Regions from separate parts of the Pseudomonas sp. P116 genome, predicted to be linked through region 1. Evidence: predicted binding sites of a transcription regulator. Region 1 holds the regulator's gene; the other holds the start of a gene.
The links. The regulator sigma-54, encoded in region 1, starts transcription at its own class of promoters, with help from an activator protein. The targets are predictions, from matches to a motif close to ANTGGCATNNANNTTGCTNT.
Positions count from the first base shown of each region.

Region 1 (9,525 bases):
CTGCGCTGCCAGGTATTCGGCCACCGGCTCATCGAGCCCCGATTGCGCACGCAGCTCTGGCTTCCAGTAAGGATTAGGCAGGCAGCGCACGTCAAACACCAAGTCCGCATCCACCGGCATGCCGCGTTTGAAGCCGAATGACTCAACCAGAAATGCCGTGCCCGGTTCCGGCTGACTCAGCAAGCGCAGCTTGATGGTGTCGCGCAACTGGTACAGGTTCAGATTGGTGGTATTGATCTTCAGATCGGCCAGATCGGCGATGGGTCCCAGCAGGGCTGTTTCATCCTGGATCGCCTCGGCCAGCGAACGATTGGCGTTGCTCAGCGGGTGGCGTCGACGGGTTTCCGAAAAACGCTTGAGCAGGGTTTCTTCGTCGGCATCCAGATACAACACATCGCACTGGATATGGCGGCTGCGCACTTCTTCAAGCAGTTCGGGAAAACGCGAGAGATGACTTGGCAGGTTGCGCGCATCGATCGACACCGCCACCAGCGGTTGCGCCAGTTCAGTGTGAATCAGCGCGCGCTCAGCCAGTTCCGGCAGCAAGCCTGCCGGCAGATTGTCGATGCAATAGTAACCGTTGTCCTCAAGAACATTGAGCGCGGTACTTTTACCCGAGCCGGAACGGCCACTGACGATGATCAAGCGCATGATTACTGCCCGCTCTGCTCGTCCACAACAACCTGGTACAAGGCTTCATTGCTTGAAGCGCTGCGCAGTTTATCGCGCACATCCTTGCGATCCAGCATGCTGGCGATCTGGCGGAGCAACTCCAGATGCGCATCGGTGGCAGCTTCGGGGACCAGCAGTACAAACAGCAGGTCAACCGGCGCACCATCAATGGCGTCGAAATCGATAGGGGCTTCAAGGTGCATCAGGGCACTGATCGGCGACTGGCAACCCTTGAGGCGACAGTGAGGAATGGCGATGCCGTTGCCAAAACCGGTAGAACCGAGTTTTTCACGGGCAATCAGAGCCTCGAAGACATCTTGCATCTCCAGATCCGGCACTTCACGGGCGATCAGGTTGGCAATCTGTTCGAGGGCTTTCTTTTTACTGCCGCCCGGCACGTTCACGAGGGAACGGCCGGGGGTCAGGATACTTTCAAGTCGGATCATGGGGTAGGGGGTTATCGACCGGTCGCGCCCTGGAGCAGGCTCTGGGTCTTTTCCTTATGCTTTTTGAGTTGTTTGTCCAGCTTGTCGGTCAAGGCGTCGATCGCGGCATACATATCGGTATGTTCTGCGTTGGCGACCACTTCACTGCCGGGTATATGCAAGGTGGCTTCGATTTTCTGCTTAAGCTTTTCGACGCACATCGTGACTTGCACGTTGGTGATCTTGTCGAAATGGCGCTCTAATCGTTGAAGTTTCTCATTGATGTAGTCGCGCAGAGGTTCGGTCACTTCCAGTTGGTGTCCACTGATGTTGACTTGCATACAGCTTCTCCTTCGTTGCCAGTGCATAAAGCGGCAGGCCGAAAAGCCTGCCACTGGAACGCTGTAACGTGGCTTACATCAACCGCTTGCGTTCGCTCGAAGGCGCGATCCCGAGGGATTCGCGGTACTTGGCGACGGTGCGGCGAGCCACCTGAATGCCTTGTGCCTCCAGTAAACCAGCGATCTTGCTGTCACTCAACGGCTTTTTCTGATTTTCCGCGGCAACCAGTTTTTTGATGATCGCGCGGATCGCCGTGGACGAGCATTCGCCGCCCTCGGAGGTGCTGACGTGGCTGGAGAAAAAGTATTTCAGTTCATAAATACCGCGTGGGGTATGCATGAATTTCTGCGTGGTCACCCGGGAAATGGTCGACTCGTGCATGCCAACCGCCTCGGCGATGTCATGCAACACCAGCGGCTTCATGGCTTCGTCGCCATATTCCAGAAAGCCGCGCTGATGCTCGACGATCTGGGTGGCCACTTTCATCAGGGTTTCGTTGCGGCTTTGCAGGCTCTTGATGAACCAGCGGGCTTCCTGCAACTGATTGCGCATGAACGTATTGTCGGCGCTGGTATCGGCGCGACGCACAAAGCCTGCGTACTGAGCGTTGACGCGCAGACGAGGTACCGACTCCTGATTCAGCTCGACCAGCCAGCGTTCATTGTCCTTGCGCACAATGACGTCCGGAACGACGTATTCGGCTTCCGTCGATTCGATCTGCGAGCCCGGCCGTGGATTGAGGCTCTGTACCAGTTCGATAACCTGGCGCAGCTCATCCTCCTTGAGCTTCATGCGGCGCATCAACTGGCTGTAATCGCGGCTGCCGAGCAAGTCGATGTAATCGCTGACCAGACGTTTCGCTTCAGCCAGCCAAGGCGTCTTGGCCGATAGCTGGCGCAATTGCAGCAGCAGGCATTCGCTGAGATTGCGCGCGCCGATGCCGGCGGGTTCAAACTGCTGGATGCGGTGCAGAACAGCTTCGATCTCGTCCAGTTCGATGTCCAGTTCCGGATCAAACGCTTCGAGAATCTCGTCGAGGGTTTCGTCCAGGTAGCCCTGATTGTTGATGCAATCGATCAGGGTCACGGCGATCAGTCGATCGGTGTCGGACATCGGTGCGAGATTCAGTTGCCAAAGCAGATGGCTTTGCAGGCTTTCGCCCACTGAAGTGCGCGTGGTGAAGTCCCACTCGTCATCATCGCTGCTCGGCAGGCTGCTGGCGCTGGTCTGGTAGACGTCTTCCCAGGCAGTGTCGACCGGTAGTTCGTTGGGGATGCGCTCGCTCCAGTCGCCTTCCTCGAGGTTATCCACCGTCGGGGCGGTTTCCTGATAGGAGGGTTCCTGGATATCGGTGTTGGGCTTCTGTTCGGCGTTGTCAGCCAGGGGGTCGGTGTTGTCGAAGTCTTCGCCTTCTTCCTGGCGTTCGAGCATCGGATTGGATTCCAGAGCCTCCTGAATTTCCTGTTGCAGGTCCAGGGTCGACAATTGGAGCAGACGGATAGCCTGTTGCAGCTGCGGTGTCATCGTCAGCTGCTGGCCCATTCTCAAGACTAGCGATGGTTTCATGGCAGGGGCTTAACACCTTATTCGCCGGCGCGATGCGCCATCCACTACAGGGCGCCGAAGCGCCAAACTTAAGCAAATTATATGCCTGAAACTGAAGTGTTTGCCTAGAGCGCTGTAACAATTAAAGCGTATTAAATTCTGCTTGAACCGATACAGCGCCCGGGCGGCTCACCGGGCACCTTTACGCTTACAGGCGGAACTCGTGGCCCAGATACACTTCCTTGACCAGGTCGTTGGCCAGGATGGTAGCGGAGTCACCTTCGGCGATCAGCTGACCGTCGTTGACGATGTAAGCGGTTTCGCAGATATCCAGCGTCTCGCGCACGTTGTGGTCGGTGATCAGAACACCGATGCCCTTGGCTTTGAGATGGTGGATGATTTGCTTGATGTCGCCGACCGAAATCGGATCGACACCGGCGAACGGTTCGTCGAGCAGGATGAATTTCGGCGCAGTCGCCAGCGCGCGGGCGATTTCCACCCGGCGGCGTTCACCACCGGACAGGCTCATGCCGAGGTTGTCGCGGATGTGGCTGATGTGGAATTCCTGCAGCAGGCTTTCCAGCTCCTTGCGACGACCGGCCTTGTCGAGTTCCTGACGGGTCTCGAGGATGGCCATGATGTTGTCGGCTACCGACAGTTTGCGGAAGATCGACGCTTCTTGCGGCAGATAGCCGATACCGGCCTTTGCACGACCGTGCATTGGCTGGTGGCTGACGTCCAGATCATCGATCAGCACACGGCCCTGATCAGCCTGAACCAGGCCGACGATCATGTAGAAGCACGTGGTCTTGCCGGCACCGTTGGGGCCGAGCAGGCCGACGATCTGACCGCTGTCGATCGACAGGCTGACGTCACGCACGACCTGGCGGCTTTTATAGGCCTTGGCCAGGTGCTGAGCTTTCAGAGTTGCCATTACTGGTTTTTCTCTTCGGTTTTCTTCTTCGGCTGGATCACCATGTCGATGCGCGGACGCGATTCGGTGACTTTGCTGCCGGTAGCGCGACCGGCGCTGGCCAGTTTCTTCACGGTGTCGTAGACGATTTTCTCGCCCTGGGTGGTGTTGTTGTCTTTATCGACAACCTTGGCCTTATCGATCAGGACGACGCGATTTTGCGCGGCGTGGTACTGAATCGTCACGCCCCAGCCCTGAACTGGCTTGGTGTCGCCGGCAGTCTGCAGTTGTTCGAAGTAGGCGAGGTTGCCGACCGACGTCACAACGTCGATATCACCGGTCGAGGTGCGGGTGATGGTCACGGTGTTGCCTTTGACGATCATCGAGCCCTGAGTGATGATCACGTCACCTTTATAGGTAGCTACGCCGTTCTTGTCGTCCAGCTGGGCATCGTCGGCCTGAATGCGGATTGGCTGCTCTTGATCGTTCGGCAGAGCCCAGGCGCTCACGCTTCCCAGTGCTGCGCCCAGACTGAGCAAAATAGGGAGGGTTTTAACGAGCCTCATACTGTCCTCTTACGTTCGATTGCAGGTGTATCCTGCTTTCCTTCAGGTACGCTTTCATTCCTACGCCAGTCGATACACCGCCAGCGCCCTCGATTCTAACGGGTTGCTCGGTCTGCGCATATTCCCGCTGCGGGAACACTGTCATGCGAGTGGAAGTGATCAGCGTGTCACGTTTCTTTTCATCGGTGCGCTTGATGCGTACCGAATCGATCAATTCGACTTCGGTGCCGCCCGAATTCACTTCGCCGCGTTCGCTGGTCACGTGCCACGGGAAATCCGTTCCGCGGTACATGTTCAGGTCGGGCTTGGTGACCAGCGTGATGTCGGTCGCCTTGACGTGCTCGGCCTTGTCGGACGTCATTTCATACTGCACTTTGCCGTCCGGCAGGTATTGCACGGTATGCGTGTTGGTCGCATACCAGTCGATAGGATTTTCCACAGACGTGGTCGGAGGCTTGTCGAGGAAGCGTTCCGGGCTGATGTTCCAGTAGCCGACCGCTGCAAATAACGCAGCGATGCAGCCGAACAGCAGGAAGTTACGAAATTTTTTGCTGAACATGGTTTGGCTCACAGGTACGCGGCGTTGGCCGCATCGAGGCGGCCCTGGGCGCGCAGGATCAATTCGCAGAATTCGCGGGCAGCACCTTCACCACCTCGGGCGCGGGTAACGCCATGGGCGTGTTCGCGGACGAAATCAGCAGCGTTGGCGACGGCCATGCCCAGACCGACGCGGCGGATCACCGGCAGGTCAGGCAAATCGTCGCCCAGATAGGCGACTTGTTCATAGCTTAGGCCCAGTTGCTCAAGCAGGCCGTCCAGAACCACCAATTTGTCTTCGCGTCCCTGAAACAGGTGCGGGATGCCGAGGTTTTTTGCCCGGCGTTCGACCACTGGCGTCTTGCGACCGCTGATGATAGCGGTCTGCACGCCGGCGTTCATGAGCATTTTGATGCCTTGACCGTCGAGGGTGTTGAAGGTCTTGAATTCGCTACCGTCTTCAAGAAAGTACAGGCGTCCGTCAGTGAGGACGCCGTCGACGTCGAAAACCGCCAGTTTGATGGCTTTGCCGCGTTGCAGCAGATCGTCGCTCATTTACATCACTCCTGCGCGCAGCAGATCGGAGAGGTTGAAGGCGCCGACCGGGCGATCCTCCTCGTCGACAACTACCAGTGCGTTGATTCGGTGGTCTTCCATGATTTTCAGGGCTTCGGCGGCGAGCATCTCGGGCCGGGCGGTCTTGCCGTGGGCTGTCATCACCTGGTCGATGGTCGCACTGCGAATATCGATGCTGCGATCAAGGGTGCGGCGCAAATCGCCGTCGGTGAAGATCCCGGCGAGTTTGCCGTCGGCTTCCAGAATGGCGGTCATGCCCAGACCCTTGCGAGTCATTTCCATCAGCGCGTCCTTGAGCAGCGTACCGCGTTGCACCTGCGGCAACTCCTGCCCGGCGTGCATGACGTTTTCCACTTTCAGCAACAGGCGACGGCCAAGGGCGCCACCTGGATGGGAGAAGGCGAAATCTTCAGCGGTAAACCCGCGAGCTTCCAGCAATGCCACGGCCAGGGCATCGCCCATGACCAGCGCTGCGGTGGTCGACGAGGTTGGCGCCAGGTTCAGCGGGCAGGCTTCGTGCTCGACGTGAACGTTGAGGTTCACTTCGGCGGCTTTGGCCAGCGGCGAGGCCGGATTGCCGGTGACGCTGATCAACTGGATGCCCAAACGCTTGATCAATGGCAGCAAGGTGACGATTTCGTTGGTCGAGCCGGAGTTCGACAGGGCCAGGATCACGTCATCACGGGTGATCATGCCCATGTCGCCATGACTGGCTTCGGCCGGGTGAACGAAAAAAGCCGGGGTGCCGGTGCTGGCCAGGGTCGCGGCGATCTTGTTGCCGACGTGCCCTGATTTGCCCATGCCGACCACGACCACACGGCCCTTGCTGGCCAGAATCATCTCGCAGGCGCGTACGAAATCGGCGTCGATATGGGGTAACAAGCCTTGTACGGCTTCCACTTCGAGGCGAATGGTGCGTTGTGCCGATTGAATCAGGTCGCTGGATTGGCTCATGTCAGAAATCGTATAGCCCGATGAAAAGGCGGCGATTATAGCGGTTATGTAGCAAAGCCTCACGCAAGTTCGTCATGCTTTGTCATCCCGTGTTACCAAAACCCGGCAAAAGCGCCTCCGCACCTGTCATCTCGCTGAACACGGGGCGGTACAAGCGTTGGGCGCTTGGCCTTTGCAGTGATATAGTTCGCCGCCAGTTCGGCCTGCCCGGGACGTACGTGCTTTTTAACCAAAGCCAGGCGTCCGAGTGAGAGGCTGCATCGCAAGGAGTTTAGATGAGTGCCGATAACGCCTACGCGGTCGAGCTGAAGGGAGTCTCCTTCAAGCGCGGTGCGCGCAGCATTTTCAATAACGTCGATATTCGCATCCCGCGCGGCAAGGTCACCGGCATCATGGGACCTTCCGGGTGTGGCAAGACCACGCTGCTGCGGTTGATGGGGGCTCAGTTGCGCCCTGCCAGCGGCGAAGTCTGGGTCAACGGTCAGAACCTGCCTGCGCTGTCGCGCAGCGATCTGTTCGATGCGCGCAAGCACATGGGTGTGCTGTTTCAGAGCGGCGCGCTGTTTACCGATCTCGATGTCTTCGAGAACGTCGCTTTTCCCCTGCGCGTTCATACCGAGTTGCCGGAAGAAATGATCCGCGACATCGTCCTGCTCAAATTGCAGGCGGTCGGTTTGCGCGGTGCCATCGAGCTGATGCCCGATGAACTGTCCGGCGGCATGAAGCGTCGCGTGGCTCTGGCCCGTGCCATTGCACTGGATCCGCAGATCCTGTTTTACGACGAACCATTCGTCGGTCAGGACCCGATCGCCATGGGCGTATTGGTGCGTCTGATCCGTTTGCTCAATGATGCGCTGGGCATCACCAGTATCGTGGTGTCCCACGATCTGGCTGAAACCGCGAGCATTGCCGACTATATCTATGTAGTGGGTGATGGTCAGGTGCTGGGGCAGGGTACGCCGGACGAGTTGATGAACTCGGATGAGCCGCGTATCCGTCAGTTCATGTCCGGTAATCCTGATGGCCCGGTGCCGTACCATTTTCCAGCGACGGACTACCGCGCAGATCTTCTGGGGAAGCGCTGATGCGCAGAATTTCATTAATAGAACGCGTGCGCCGGTTCGGCGAAGCGGCGATCGACGCCATTGCGGTGTTCGGTCGGGCGACGCTGTTCCTGTTTCATGCTTTGGTTGGACGTGGCGGCATCAGCGGCGGATTTGGCCTGCTGGTCAAGCAACTGCATTCGGTCGGCGTCATGTCGCTGGTGATCATTGTGGTCTCCGGGGTTTTCATCGGCATGGTTCTGGCGTTGCAGGGGTTCAGCATCCTGTCGAGCTACGGATCGGAGCAGGCGGTAGGGCAGATGGTTGCGCTGACGCTGCTGCGTGAGCTTGGCCCGGTGGTGACCGCGCTTTTGTTTGCCGGGCGCGCCGGTTCGGCGTTGACCGCGGAAATCGGCAACATGAAGTCCACCGAACAGCTTTCCAGTCTGGAAATGATCGGTGTCGACCCGCTTAAATACATTATTGCCCCGCGACTGTGGGCCGGTTTCATTTCCCTGCCGGTGCTGGCAATGATTTTCAGCGTGGTGGGCATCTGGGGCGGTTCGTGGGTCGCTGTCGACTGGCTGGGTGTGTATGAAGGGTCTTACTGGTCGAACATGCAAAACAGTGTGACCTTCACCAGTGACGTGCTCAACGGCGTCATCAAAAGTATCGTTTTCGCCTTTGTCGTGACCTGGATCGCCGTATTCCAAGGCTATGACTGTGAGCCCACTTCCGAGGGGATCAGTCGTGCCACCACCAAGACCGTAGTGTTTGCCTCGCTGGCAGTACTGGGCCTGGACTTTATTCTGACCGCTTTGATGTTTGGAGATTTCTGATGCAAAACCGCACCCTGGAAATCGGTGTCGGCCTGTTCCTGCTGGCAGGGATCCTGGCTCTGTTGCTGCTTGCTTTGCGGGTCAGTGGGCTGTCTCCGACTTCGACCACCGAGACCTATAAACTTTATGCGTATTTCGACAATATCGCCGGTTTGACGGTCAGAGCCAAAGTGACCATGGCCGGTGTCACCATCGGCAAGGTCACTGCAATCGATCTGGATCGCGACAGCTTCACCGGTCGGGTGACCCTGCAAGTGGATAAAAAAGTCGACAATCTGCCGACTGACTCCACAGCGTCTATCCTGACCGCGGGTCTGCTGGGCGAGAAGTACATCGGTATCAGCGTAGGCGGGGAAGACACCGCTCTGAAGGATGGTGGAACCATCCACGACACGCAGTCGTCTCTGGTACTGGAAGACCTGATCGGTAAATTCCTGCTCAATACCGTTAGCAAAGACGCCAAATGAGGAGCTTTTGAATGATCTCTATCTTGCGACGCAGCCTGTTGGTGTTACTGGCGGCCCTGCCTTTGATGGGTAACGCCGTGGCTGCGACTTCGGCCCATGATCTGGTGCAGGACACAACCACCCGGTTGCTGGCCGATCTGGCTGCCAACAAAGAGAAATACAAGCAGGATCCGACCGATTTCTACGCGGCGCTCAACAGCATCGTCGGGCCGGTGGTGGATGCCGAAGGCATTTCGAAAAGCATCATGACGGTGAAGTATTCGCGCAAGGCCACGCCGGCGCAGATGCAAACCTTCCAGGAGAACTTCAAGAAGGGCCTGTTCCAGTTCTACGGCAACGCCTTGCTCGAGTACAACAATCAGGGCATTACCGTTGACCCTGCCAAGGATGAGTCGGGCGATCGCACCAGCGTCAACATGACCGTCAAGGGCAGCAGTGGCGCGGTCTATCCTGTGCAGTACACGCTGGAGAAGATCAACGGCGAGTGGAAACTGCGCAACGTGATCATCAACGGTATCAACATCGGCAAGCTGTTCCGTGATCAGTTCGCTGACGCGATGCAGCGCAATGGCAACAATCTGGACGCAACCATCAACGGTTGGGCCGGTGAGGTGGCCAAGGCCAAGGAAACCACCGAAAAAGCTGC
Region 1 covers NZ_JACVHB010000006.1:200,583-210,107, forward strand. Annotated here, with positions in the region: gene rapZ (RNase adapter RapZ) at 1-651, opposite strand, end outside; gene ptsN (PTS IIA-like nitrogen regulatory protein PtsN) at 654-1,118, opposite strand; gene hpf (ribosome hibernation-promoting factor, HPF/YfiA family) at 1,130-1,438, opposite strand; gene ICA15_RS21040 (RNA polymerase factor sigma-54) at 1,512-3,005, opposite strand; gene lptB (LPS export ABC transporter ATP-binding protein) at 3,193-3,918, opposite strand; gene lptA (lipopolysaccharide transport periplasmic protein LptA) at 3,918-4,463, opposite strand; gene lptC (LPS export ABC transporter periplasmic protein LptC) at 4,450-5,022, opposite strand; gene ICA15_RS21060 (KdsC family phosphatase) at 5,031-5,555, opposite strand; gene ICA15_RS21065 (KpsF/GutQ family sugar-phosphate isomerase) at 5,556-6,530, opposite strand; gene ICA15_RS21070 (ATP-binding cassette domain-containing protein) at 6,806-7,615, shown strand; gene mlaE (lipid asymmetry maintenance ABC transporter permease subunit MlaE) at 7,615-8,412, shown strand; gene mlaD (outer membrane lipid asymmetry maintenance protein MlaD) at 8,412-8,879, shown strand; gene ICA15_RS21085 (phospholipid-binding protein MlaC) at 8,891-9,525, shown strand, end outside.

Region 2 (9,525 bases), on a different contig from region 1:
ATCCAGGTTGACCCCGGACAACGAATCACGCGCACCGGCGGCCTGCGTCAGGATCGCCGTGGTGGCTTCAACGTCGGACTTGCCTTGTGCGGTCTTGGTACCGACGTTTGTCACGAGTTTGTTGTAGGCGTCGGTCAGGCTGATGCCTTTGCTCGCCGAACCGGTGTCGACGGTCTGCGCAGTTTGCAGGCCAACCAGCGATTGCGCATTGCGGTTGTCCGAGGACGCCGCACCGGTCAGGTTCATGGTGAAGGTTTCGCCAGGCTTCGGCGTACCGCCAACGGTGGTCTGCATGGAGAAGGTTTTCTGTACGTTCGGCGTAACGCTGGTGTCCAGCACCGGGTTGCCGCTGGCATCAACGATGCCGACTTTCAGGTCCAGCGTGTTCGCTTGACCAGGAACGATAGTGCCGCTGCTGATGAGACCGCCCTTGGCATCCACGAAAGTGTAAGACTGGCTGCCCCCGGAGACCGCACCGAACACCAGCTTGACCGGCGTCGAATTCTTCAGCGCCGCCTGCATGTCAGCCTGGGCAGTCGGGTTGTAGATATCGATCTTGCTGGTGAGCGTCGGCTGGGTAAAAGTGCCCAGACCGTTGGCGCTGGCCACACCAGTCAACGGACCCGCTGCCGCGATTTTCTTCGGATCGGTCAGTACCGTCTGAATGCTCGCTGCCGCGTTGCGGGTCGGCGTCACTTTGAAGCTGTCGCCCGCGCTCAATGCGCCGCCCTTTAGGGCCAGGCTGAAGCCGTCGATCACCGGCGGTGGCGTCGTGTTGGTGCTGAACGTCCCCATCTCGGTACCGTCAGAGCGCTTGACGGTGTAATCGGTGGCGCTGGTGAACGTCACCTGATAATCGCTGGTGGTCAGCTTGCCGGTGTCCTTGATGGTGACGTCAAGGTTGCCCGAGCCTGCGCTGTTACCCGACTGCGCAATGCTGCGCTGGCTGATCAGCGCGGCACTGTTGATGTTGTTGAAAATCGCCGCGCCGAAGTCACCGTTCTTGTCGATGCCCTGGGCTTGCTGGCTGTTGATCTGATCGGCGATGACCAGCGCTACACGCCCCAGCTCGTTGAGCGACGGGTCGAGCACTTCTTTGCGATAAGTCAGCAAACCGCCGATTTCGCCACCGCTGATCACCGAAGTGATGTCGATGGTGCTCGAGCCGCGATCCATCTGGATGCCCATGCGTGTCGGGTCATCCTTGCTCGGCACGGTGCTGAGTGAGTTGGTGGTGTTGCCGATGACCAGCGGCTGGCCGCTGCCGACATACACATCGAAACTGGTGCCACGCTCGACGACTTGCGCGCCGGTCAGCTCGGACAACTGGCGCACGGCCTCATTACGGCTGTCGAGCAGATCGTTCGGCGCACCGCCGCTGGTGGAGATCTCACCGATCTTCTGGTTAAGCGCGGCGATCGAGTTGGCCAGTTTGTTCACCTGGGCGGTCATGTCGCTCAGGCTGCCGTTGATCGTGGTGTTCTGGTCGCTCAACTGCTTGGCGATGGAGTTGAAGCGACCGGTCAGCGCCTGTGCGCCGGTCAGCACCGATTGACGGGAAGTGTCATCGGTGGCGGAAGTCGATACACCCTGCATCGAGGTGAAGAATTTCTGCAACACACCGGTCAGGCCGGTGTTGACGTCGGACAGCGTGCCGTCCAGTGGTTTGGCTTGCGCCAGATACGACGCCGATTCGCTGTTGAGCGAAGTCGCGGTGTGCAACTGGGTTTCCAGGTACGAGTTGTAGACCCGGCGCACGTCGGCCAGGGTTGTGCCCGTGCCGATGAAAACGCTGCCGAACTGCTGCGAGGATTTAGTGCCCTGCACGGTTTGCTGGCGCGAATAACCGGCGGTGTCGACGTTGGCAATGTTGTTGCCTGTCGTAGCCAAAGAGGACTGGCTAGCCGACAGCCCCGACATCCCGATATTGAGCAAACTCATGGTTCAGACCTTATACCTTGTGCCTATAAAGGCGTGGTGGAAACGCCCGCCGCAGCGTAGTTTTCAAAACTGTTCATCTGCTTGGCTATCTGCGAAATCTTGCTCGCGTAGTTCGGGTCGGTTGCGTAACCGGCCTTCTGCAACTCGCGTACAAACTGTTCTGGGTTATCGGCCGACTTCAACACTTCTTGATAGCGATTATTGGACTGCAGCAAAGTCACCAGATCGTGGAAGCTGTCCTTGTACGAGGCGTAGGAACGGAACTCGGCCGTCTCCTTGACCATCGCGCCATTGCGGAACTCGCTGGTGATTGCCCGGGCCGAATCGCCCTGCCAGTTGCTGCTCGCCTTGATACCGAACAGGTTGTGGCTGCTGCTGCCGTCCTGCGCGCGCATGACCGATTTGCCCCAACCGGTTTCCAGTGCGGCTTGCGCCACCAGGTAACGCGGATCGACGCCGATACGGTCGGCGGCTTCCTTGGCCATCGGCAGCATGGTGTTGACGAATTCGTCGGCAGAGCTGAAGGCTTTTTTTGCCGGCGCCAGCGGAATCTGCGCCATCGCACGGCCGTAAACCTGCATCTGGCCGCCTGAGGCTTTCTCGGCCTCGGCACGCGCCAGCCAGTCGCCGTTGTACAGCGGGCCTGCGCCAGTGACGGCAGCAGTCGTGGCGCGTTGCGGCAATTGAGTTGTCGCGGCAGGCGTGGCCGACGGCACCAGCCCTGCGAGCAAACGATCAGCCAGTTTCGGCGGCAAGGCCAGACGACGCTGATTGATCAGCGCCATGTCATTGCTGTGCGCGAGCTGGGTGTTCGGTGCATGCACCGAACGCGAGGCCCACAGCGGACGCTCGCCATTGAGGCGTGACAACGGGCCAGTGCCGACGGTGCCGGCAGCAATCGGTGTGGCGACATTGGCGGCAGCGGCTTTCGCGGCTTCCTGCTTGGCAGCGGAGGCGGCTTCAGCCTCGCCCGGCGCCATCGGTTTGTTCTTCGACATCTGGCGCATCAGCACGTCGGCCAGACCGATACCACCACCCTCGCGGGACATGGAAACGGCCAGTTGCTGGTCGTACATTTCCTGATACTGCTTGGCCGCCGGCGTGTTCAGCGGATTGTCTTCGCCCAACGCATTTGTGGCAGAGCGCATCGACTTGAGCATTTCACCGAGGAACAGCGATTCGAACTCCTGCGCAACCTTGCGCATGTTCGCATCGCTGTCCTTGTCGCCGACCTTGAGCTGATTCAGACGATTGAGGTCGGAGTAGGAACCCGAATCGCTGCTGCCGACCACACCGCTTTTGCGCATATCCATAGTGGCCGTCCTCAGATCACGATCAGGTCGGCTTGCAACGCGCCGGCCTGCTTCAGTGCTTCAAGAATCGCCATCAGGTCACCCGGTGCCGCGCCGACCTGGTTCACCGCACGAACGATCTCGTCGAGGGTGGTGCCCGGGCCGAACTTGAACATCGGTTTGGCTTCCTGTTCGGCATTCACTCGCGAACGCGGCACGACAGCGGTCTGGCCGTTGGACAACGGGCCTGGCTGGCTGACGATCGGGTCTTCGGTGATGGTCACGGTCAGGCTGCCGTGAGTCACGGCGGCTGGCGAAACCTTCACGTTCTGGCCGATGACGATGGTGCCGGTACGCGAGTTGATGATGACTTTGGCGACGGCTTGACCCGGATCGACTTCGAGGTTTTCCAGGATCGACAGGTAGTCGACACGCTGGCTCGGATCGAGCGGCGCGGTCACGCGAATCGAACCGCCGTCAATGGCTTGTGCGACGCCAGGGCCGAGCATGTCGTTGATCTTGTCGACGATGCGTTTGGCGGTGGTGAAGTCGGAGCGATTGAGGTTCAGCGTCAGACTGTTGCCTTGGTTGAACCCGCTCGGCACCGAACGCTCAACCGACGCACCGCCAGGGATGCGACCGGCCGACGGAACGTTGACGGTAATCTTCGAACCGTCACGACCTTCGGCGTCGAAACCACCGACAACCAGGTTGCCCTGAGCGATGGCGTAGACGTTGCCGTCGATACCCTTGAGCGGGGTCAGCAACAGTGTGCCGCCGCGCAGGCTCTTGGAGTTACCGATCGACGAAACGGTGATGTCGACCTGCTGACCCGGCTTGGCGAACGCCGGCAGATCGGCACTGATCGAAACCGCCGCGACGTTCTTCAACTGCACGTTGCCCGAACCCGGCGGCACCTTGATGCCGAACTGCGAGAGCATGTTGTTGAAGGTCTGCAGGGTGAACGGAGTCTGTGTCGTCTGGTCACCGGTGCCGTTAAGCCCGACCACCAGGCCATAGCCGATCAACTGGTTGGAACGCACGCCGGAAATACTGGCGATGTCTTTCAACCGTTCGGCGTGTGCAGTGAAGGCCACCGGCAACAACAGCGCGGCCAGCATGAGGCTTTTCAGATTCAACGTAGCCACCTAGAAAGGGAACAGCGGGCTGAGGAAGAAGCGGTCGAACCAGCCTGGCTGACTCGTGTCGGCAAATGCGCCAGTACCCGAATAGGTGATGCGTGCATCGGCGACGCGAGTCGACGACACGGTGTTGTCGGTAGCGATGTCATCGGCGCGGACCATGCCGGCAATTCGCACCAGCTCATCGCCAGTGTTCAGCGTCAGCCACTTCTCGCCGCGCACAGCGATGATGCCGTTAGGCAAAACGTCGGCGACGGTCACGGTGATCGAACCGGTCAGGCTGTTGCTCTGTCCCGACTTGGCGTCCCCCTTGGTCGAGCGGTCGGCGCTGTAGCCGGCGTTCAGGCTCAGGTCGCCGCCACCAATCGGATTGTTGGTGGTCAGGCTGGAACCGAACAACGAGGTCAGACCGACCGAGTTGTCGCTGTTCTTGTCCATCTGCGAGTTGGCGTTCTTGCTCGCCTGGGTGCGCTCGTTCAGGGTGATGGTGATGATGTCACCGACCCGGAACGCCTTGCGGTCGCTGTACAGGTTCTGCTCGAAACCGGCCTGATAGATCGAGCCATTATTGGCAGCCGCCGGCAACGGCGTGCGCGGCAACACCGGAGCGTAGTAAGGGTCATTGGGCTTGGGCGTCGGGGCGACGCAGCCCGCGAGCGAGACGACCCCACTCAATGCCAGAACAGATACAAAGCGATTCATGACCCTACCTCACGGTGTTGCAGGCGACCTCATGGCCGCCTCATAGACTTGATTACAGATTCTGCGTTACGAACGAGAGCATCTGGTCGGCGGTGGAGATCACCTTGGAGTTCATCTCGTAAGCGCGCTGAGTGGTGATCATGTTGACCATCTCTTCAACGGTGCTGACGTTGGACGTTTCCAGGGTGTTCTGCAGCGTGGTGCCGAAACCGGCCAGACCCGGAGTACCGACCTGCGGCGCGCCGGAAGCGGCGGTTTCCAGGAACAGGTTGTTGCCCACGGCTTGCAGACCGGCCGGGTTGATGAAGTCAGCGGTCTGCAGGTTGCCGATCACTTGCGAGGCAGCGTTGCCCGGCAGCGTGACGGAAACGGTGCCGTCATTGCCGACGGTGAAGGTTTGCGCGTCGTTCGGGATAACGATCGCAGGCTCCAGAGCGAAACCACTGGCGTTGACGATCTGGCCATTGGAGTCGAGGTGGAACGTACCGTCACGGGTGTAGGACGTGGTGCCGTCCGGCTGCAGGATCTGGAAGAAACCGCGACCGTTGATGGCCATGTCCAGCGGCTGCTCGGTGGTTTGCAGGCTGCCGGCGGTGAAGTTTTTCTGGGTGCCGACGATGCGCACACCGGTACCCACTTGCAGACCCGACGGCAGTTCGCTGTCCTGAGTCGACTGGGCGCCTGGCTGGCGTTTGATCTGGTACAGCAAGTCCTGGAACTCGGCGCGGTCACGTTTGAAACCCGTGGTCGAAACGTTCGCCAGGTTGTTGGAAATGGTGGTGAGGTTGGTGTCCTGAGCGGACAGACCCGTTTTGGCAACCCATAGAGCCGGAAGCATTCGATTCTCCTCGTGCGCCTGTTTTACGGCGCGACGTTCTGATAATTAGCTGATCTGCAAGACCCGAGCCATGGCCTGGTCGTCGTCTTTGGCGGTGTTCATCATCTTGATGTGCAACTCGAACTGCTTGGCCAGGGCCAGCACCGAGGTCATCTCTTCGACGGCATTGACGTTGCTCGACTCAAGGAAACCCGACACCAGTTTGACGTTGGCATCGGCCTGCGCCGGCTGGCCGTCCTTGGTGTAGATCGAGCCGTCGAGGCCTTTATTCATGCTCTTGATGTCCGGGTTGACCAGTTTGATCCGGTCGACTTCGGCCATCACACGCGGGCCTTCGCCCATCGCGCGAATACTGATGGTGCCGTCTTCACCGACTTCGATCTGCTGCTCGGGTGGCACGGCGATCGGACCGCCATTGCCCATCACCGGCATGCCGTTGCCGGCGCGCAATACACCGAGGGCATCGACGTTGAGGCTGCCGGTGCGCACGTAGCTTTCGCCGCCGCTCGGGTTCTGCACGGCGATCCAGCCGTTGCCGGTCACGGCGACGTCCAGGTCACGCCCGGTCTGCACCAGCGAGCCCGGAGTGAAGTCGGTGGCGGGCCGCTCGCTCATGGCAAACGCGCGCGCCGGAAAGCTGTCACCGAACACCGGCATCGAACGCGCCTGCTCCAGGTCGCGCTGAAAACCGTTGGTGGAAATGTTCGCCAGGTTGTTGGCATGAGCCCTTTGCGCCAGCGCGTTTTGGCTCGCGCCGGTCATTGCCACATAAAGGTACTTGTCCACGCTCTTTCCTCTGCATGCCGGACGTTTGCCGCCCACTGCTGTACTGCTGAGCCATAAGCAATTTGCAGACCAACTTTTTTCTGGCAGGGCGAAGCCCGGTAAACAAAGGACTTGAGGGGGATTGCGGGGAAAGGGGAAATGTATCGAAGTCGAAAAACCGGCGGTGTTGTGCCGCTTCGCGGCAACAGATCAAAAGATCGCAGCGTGCCGCAGCTCCTACAGGGGGGGATTACATTTCAAATGTAGGAGCTGCGGCACGCTGCGATCTTTTGACCCTAGGACTCGATGTTCTTGCCCACCTCATACTCACGCAATTTATTGGCAATGGTCGTGTGCGAAACGCCCAGTCGCTTGCCCAATTGCCGACTGCTCGGGTGCTCCGAATACAATCGCTCCAGCACCGCTTTTTCGAAGCGCCCGACGATCTCGTCCAGCCCGCCCTCCAGCGAAAAATCGCCAAGTGGCTGACGCACGCCGTAATCCGGCAGACGAATATGTTCGGCTTTAACCGTGCCGCCGTCACACAGCGAAACGGCCTGGAACAGCACGTTTTCCAACTGCCGCACGTTGCCCGGCCAGTGGTAATGGCTGAGCCGATCCATCGCCGCCGGCGCCAGTTTTGGCAGAGGACAGCCGATCTGCCGGCTGGCCTGATCGAGGAAGTGTTCTACCAGCGGCGTCAAACCGTCGAGGCATTCGCGCAGCGGTGGAATGTGCAGCGACAGCACGTTCAAGCGGTGATACAGATCCTGGCGAAACTCGCCCCGCGCGCACAATTCAGACAGGTCAACCTGCGTCGCGCAAATCACCCGTACATCCAGATAAACCTCTTCATCACTGCCGACGCGACGGAAGCAGCCGTCCTGCAGAAAGCGCAACAGTTTCACCTGCAAGCGCGGACTCATTTCACCCACGCCATCGAGAAACAACGTCCCCCCCGCCGTCAATTCCAGCAGACCCAGCTTGCCTTCGGCGCGCGCACCTTCAAAAGCACCGGGGCCATAACCGAACAGTTCGGTCTCGGCCATCGACTCCGGAAGCCCCGCGCAGTTGAGCGCCATCAGCGGCGATTGCCCGCGCGGACTGGCGAGGTGACAGGCGCGCGCCAGCAACTCCTTGCCCGTGCCGGTTTCGCCTTCTATCAATAGAGGTGCATCGAGCGGCGCCATCCGCCGTGCTTCACGCACCACTGCCGCCATGACTTTGGAGCTCTGGAAAATGCTGTCGAACCCGCGCAACTCCTGCTTGCGCACGTTATAGATGCGCTCGCCGACGCGGTCGGCGCGGTGCAGGGTCAATACCGCACCGGCCATGGCTTCGCTGTCGTCGTGTTCCGATTGCAGCGGAGCGATGTCGGCCAGAAACACATCGCCTTTGACCTTGACCCGCATGCCGTTGATTCGCGATTTATTCGCCCGCACCAGTTCCGGCAAATCGAAATCTTCGGCATAGCGCGACAGTGGAATCCCCGGCACTTCATCGACCCGCACGCCGAGCAACTGTGCCGCCGCGCGGTTGGCGGCGACGATCGAGCCGCCCATGTCGATCGACAGCACCGGAAACTCCAGCGCACCGAGCAATGCGTTCAATTCCATGTGCCGGCGCTCGCTCGGCATCAGCCCTACCCGCTTGACGCCGAACACCCCGGCAATCGCTTCGAATTTCGGCCGCAGCGCCTGGAACTGGATATTGATCAGGTTCGGGCAATGCAGATAGATCGCGTTGCCATGCTCACCGCCGACCTCGCCTCGCGCGACGTTGATCCCGTACGCCACCAGCAGGTTGAGGATGTCGCGCAGGATGCCGATGCGGTTCTGGCAGTGGACTTTGATACGCATATAAAAGGCCCGGATTAACGATGAGAAACCTGTAGGAGTGAGCCTGCTCGCGATGGCGATACATCAGGCAGCATTGATTTTGAATGACACACCGCTATCGCGAGCAGGCTCACTCCTACAGGGGACGGCGCCAGACTTTCTGTCGAGGCGCGCAGATAGTTGTCAAGATTATGTGACAGCCGCTGACCTTTTCAAACCTGAGAATCGCCGTAATTGCGAGATATCCGCAAAACCGTAACGAATACTTTACGAAATCCACAGAAGTTTCCTACGACCGTACGATTCAACCTACTGCACACCGCCACACTCTCAGGTAATTCTGAGTCCATCGCTGGACATAACAAGAACGAATTCCCCTAGCAGGAGAGCAGTATGAAGCAGACGCAATACGTGGCCCGCGAGCCCGATGCGCAAGGTTTTATCGACTACCCCGCCGAAGAACACGCGGTGTGGAACACGCTGATCACTCGCCAACTGAAAGTGCTCGAGGGTCGTGCGTGCCAGGAGTACCTGGACGGTATCGAAAAACTCGGTCTGCCCCACGACCGCATCCCGCAACTGGGCGAGATCAACAAAGTGCTCGGCGAGACCACCGGCTGGCAGGTCGCCCGTGTCCCGGCGCTGATCCCCTTCCAGACCTTCTTCGAATTGCTCGCCAGCAAACAATTTCCGGTGGCCACGTTCATTCGTACCCGCGAAGAGCTGGACTACCTGCAAGAGCCGGATATTTTCCACGAGATTTTTGGTCACTGCCCGCTGCTGACCAACCCGTATTTCGCTGAGTTCACCCACACCTACGGCAAACTTGGCCTGCAAGCGACCAAGGAAGAGCGCGTTTATCTTGCGCGCCTGTACTGGATGACTATCGAGTTCGGCCTGGTCGACACCCCGCAAGGCAAACGCATCTACGGCGGCGGCATCCTGTCTTCGCCGAAAGAAACTGTTTATTCGCTGTCGGACGAGCCCGAACATCAGGCATTCGACCC
Region 2 covers NZ_JACVHB010000001.1:810,168-819,692, forward strand. Annotated here, with positions in the region: gene flgK (flagellar hook-associated protein FlgK) at 1-1,941, opposite strand, end outside; gene flgJ (flagellar assembly peptidoglycan hydrolase FlgJ) at 1,965-3,254, opposite strand; gene ICA15_RS04005 (flagellar basal body P-ring protein FlgI) at 3,266-4,354, opposite strand; gene flgH (flagellar basal body L-ring protein FlgH) at 4,382-5,077, opposite strand; gene flgG (flagellar basal-body rod protein FlgG) at 5,130-5,915, opposite strand; gene ICA15_RS04020 (flagellar basal body rod protein FlgF) at 5,961-6,701, opposite strand; gene ICA15_RS04025 (sigma-54-dependent transcriptional regulator) at 6,977-8,539, opposite strand; gene phhA (phenylalanine 4-monooxygenase) at 8,912-9,525, shown strand, end outside.
Region 2: ICA15_RS04020 (flagellar basal body rod protein FlgF) is a predicted target of sigma-54. The motif match lies at 6,756-6,775, and genes of this name have one in related genera.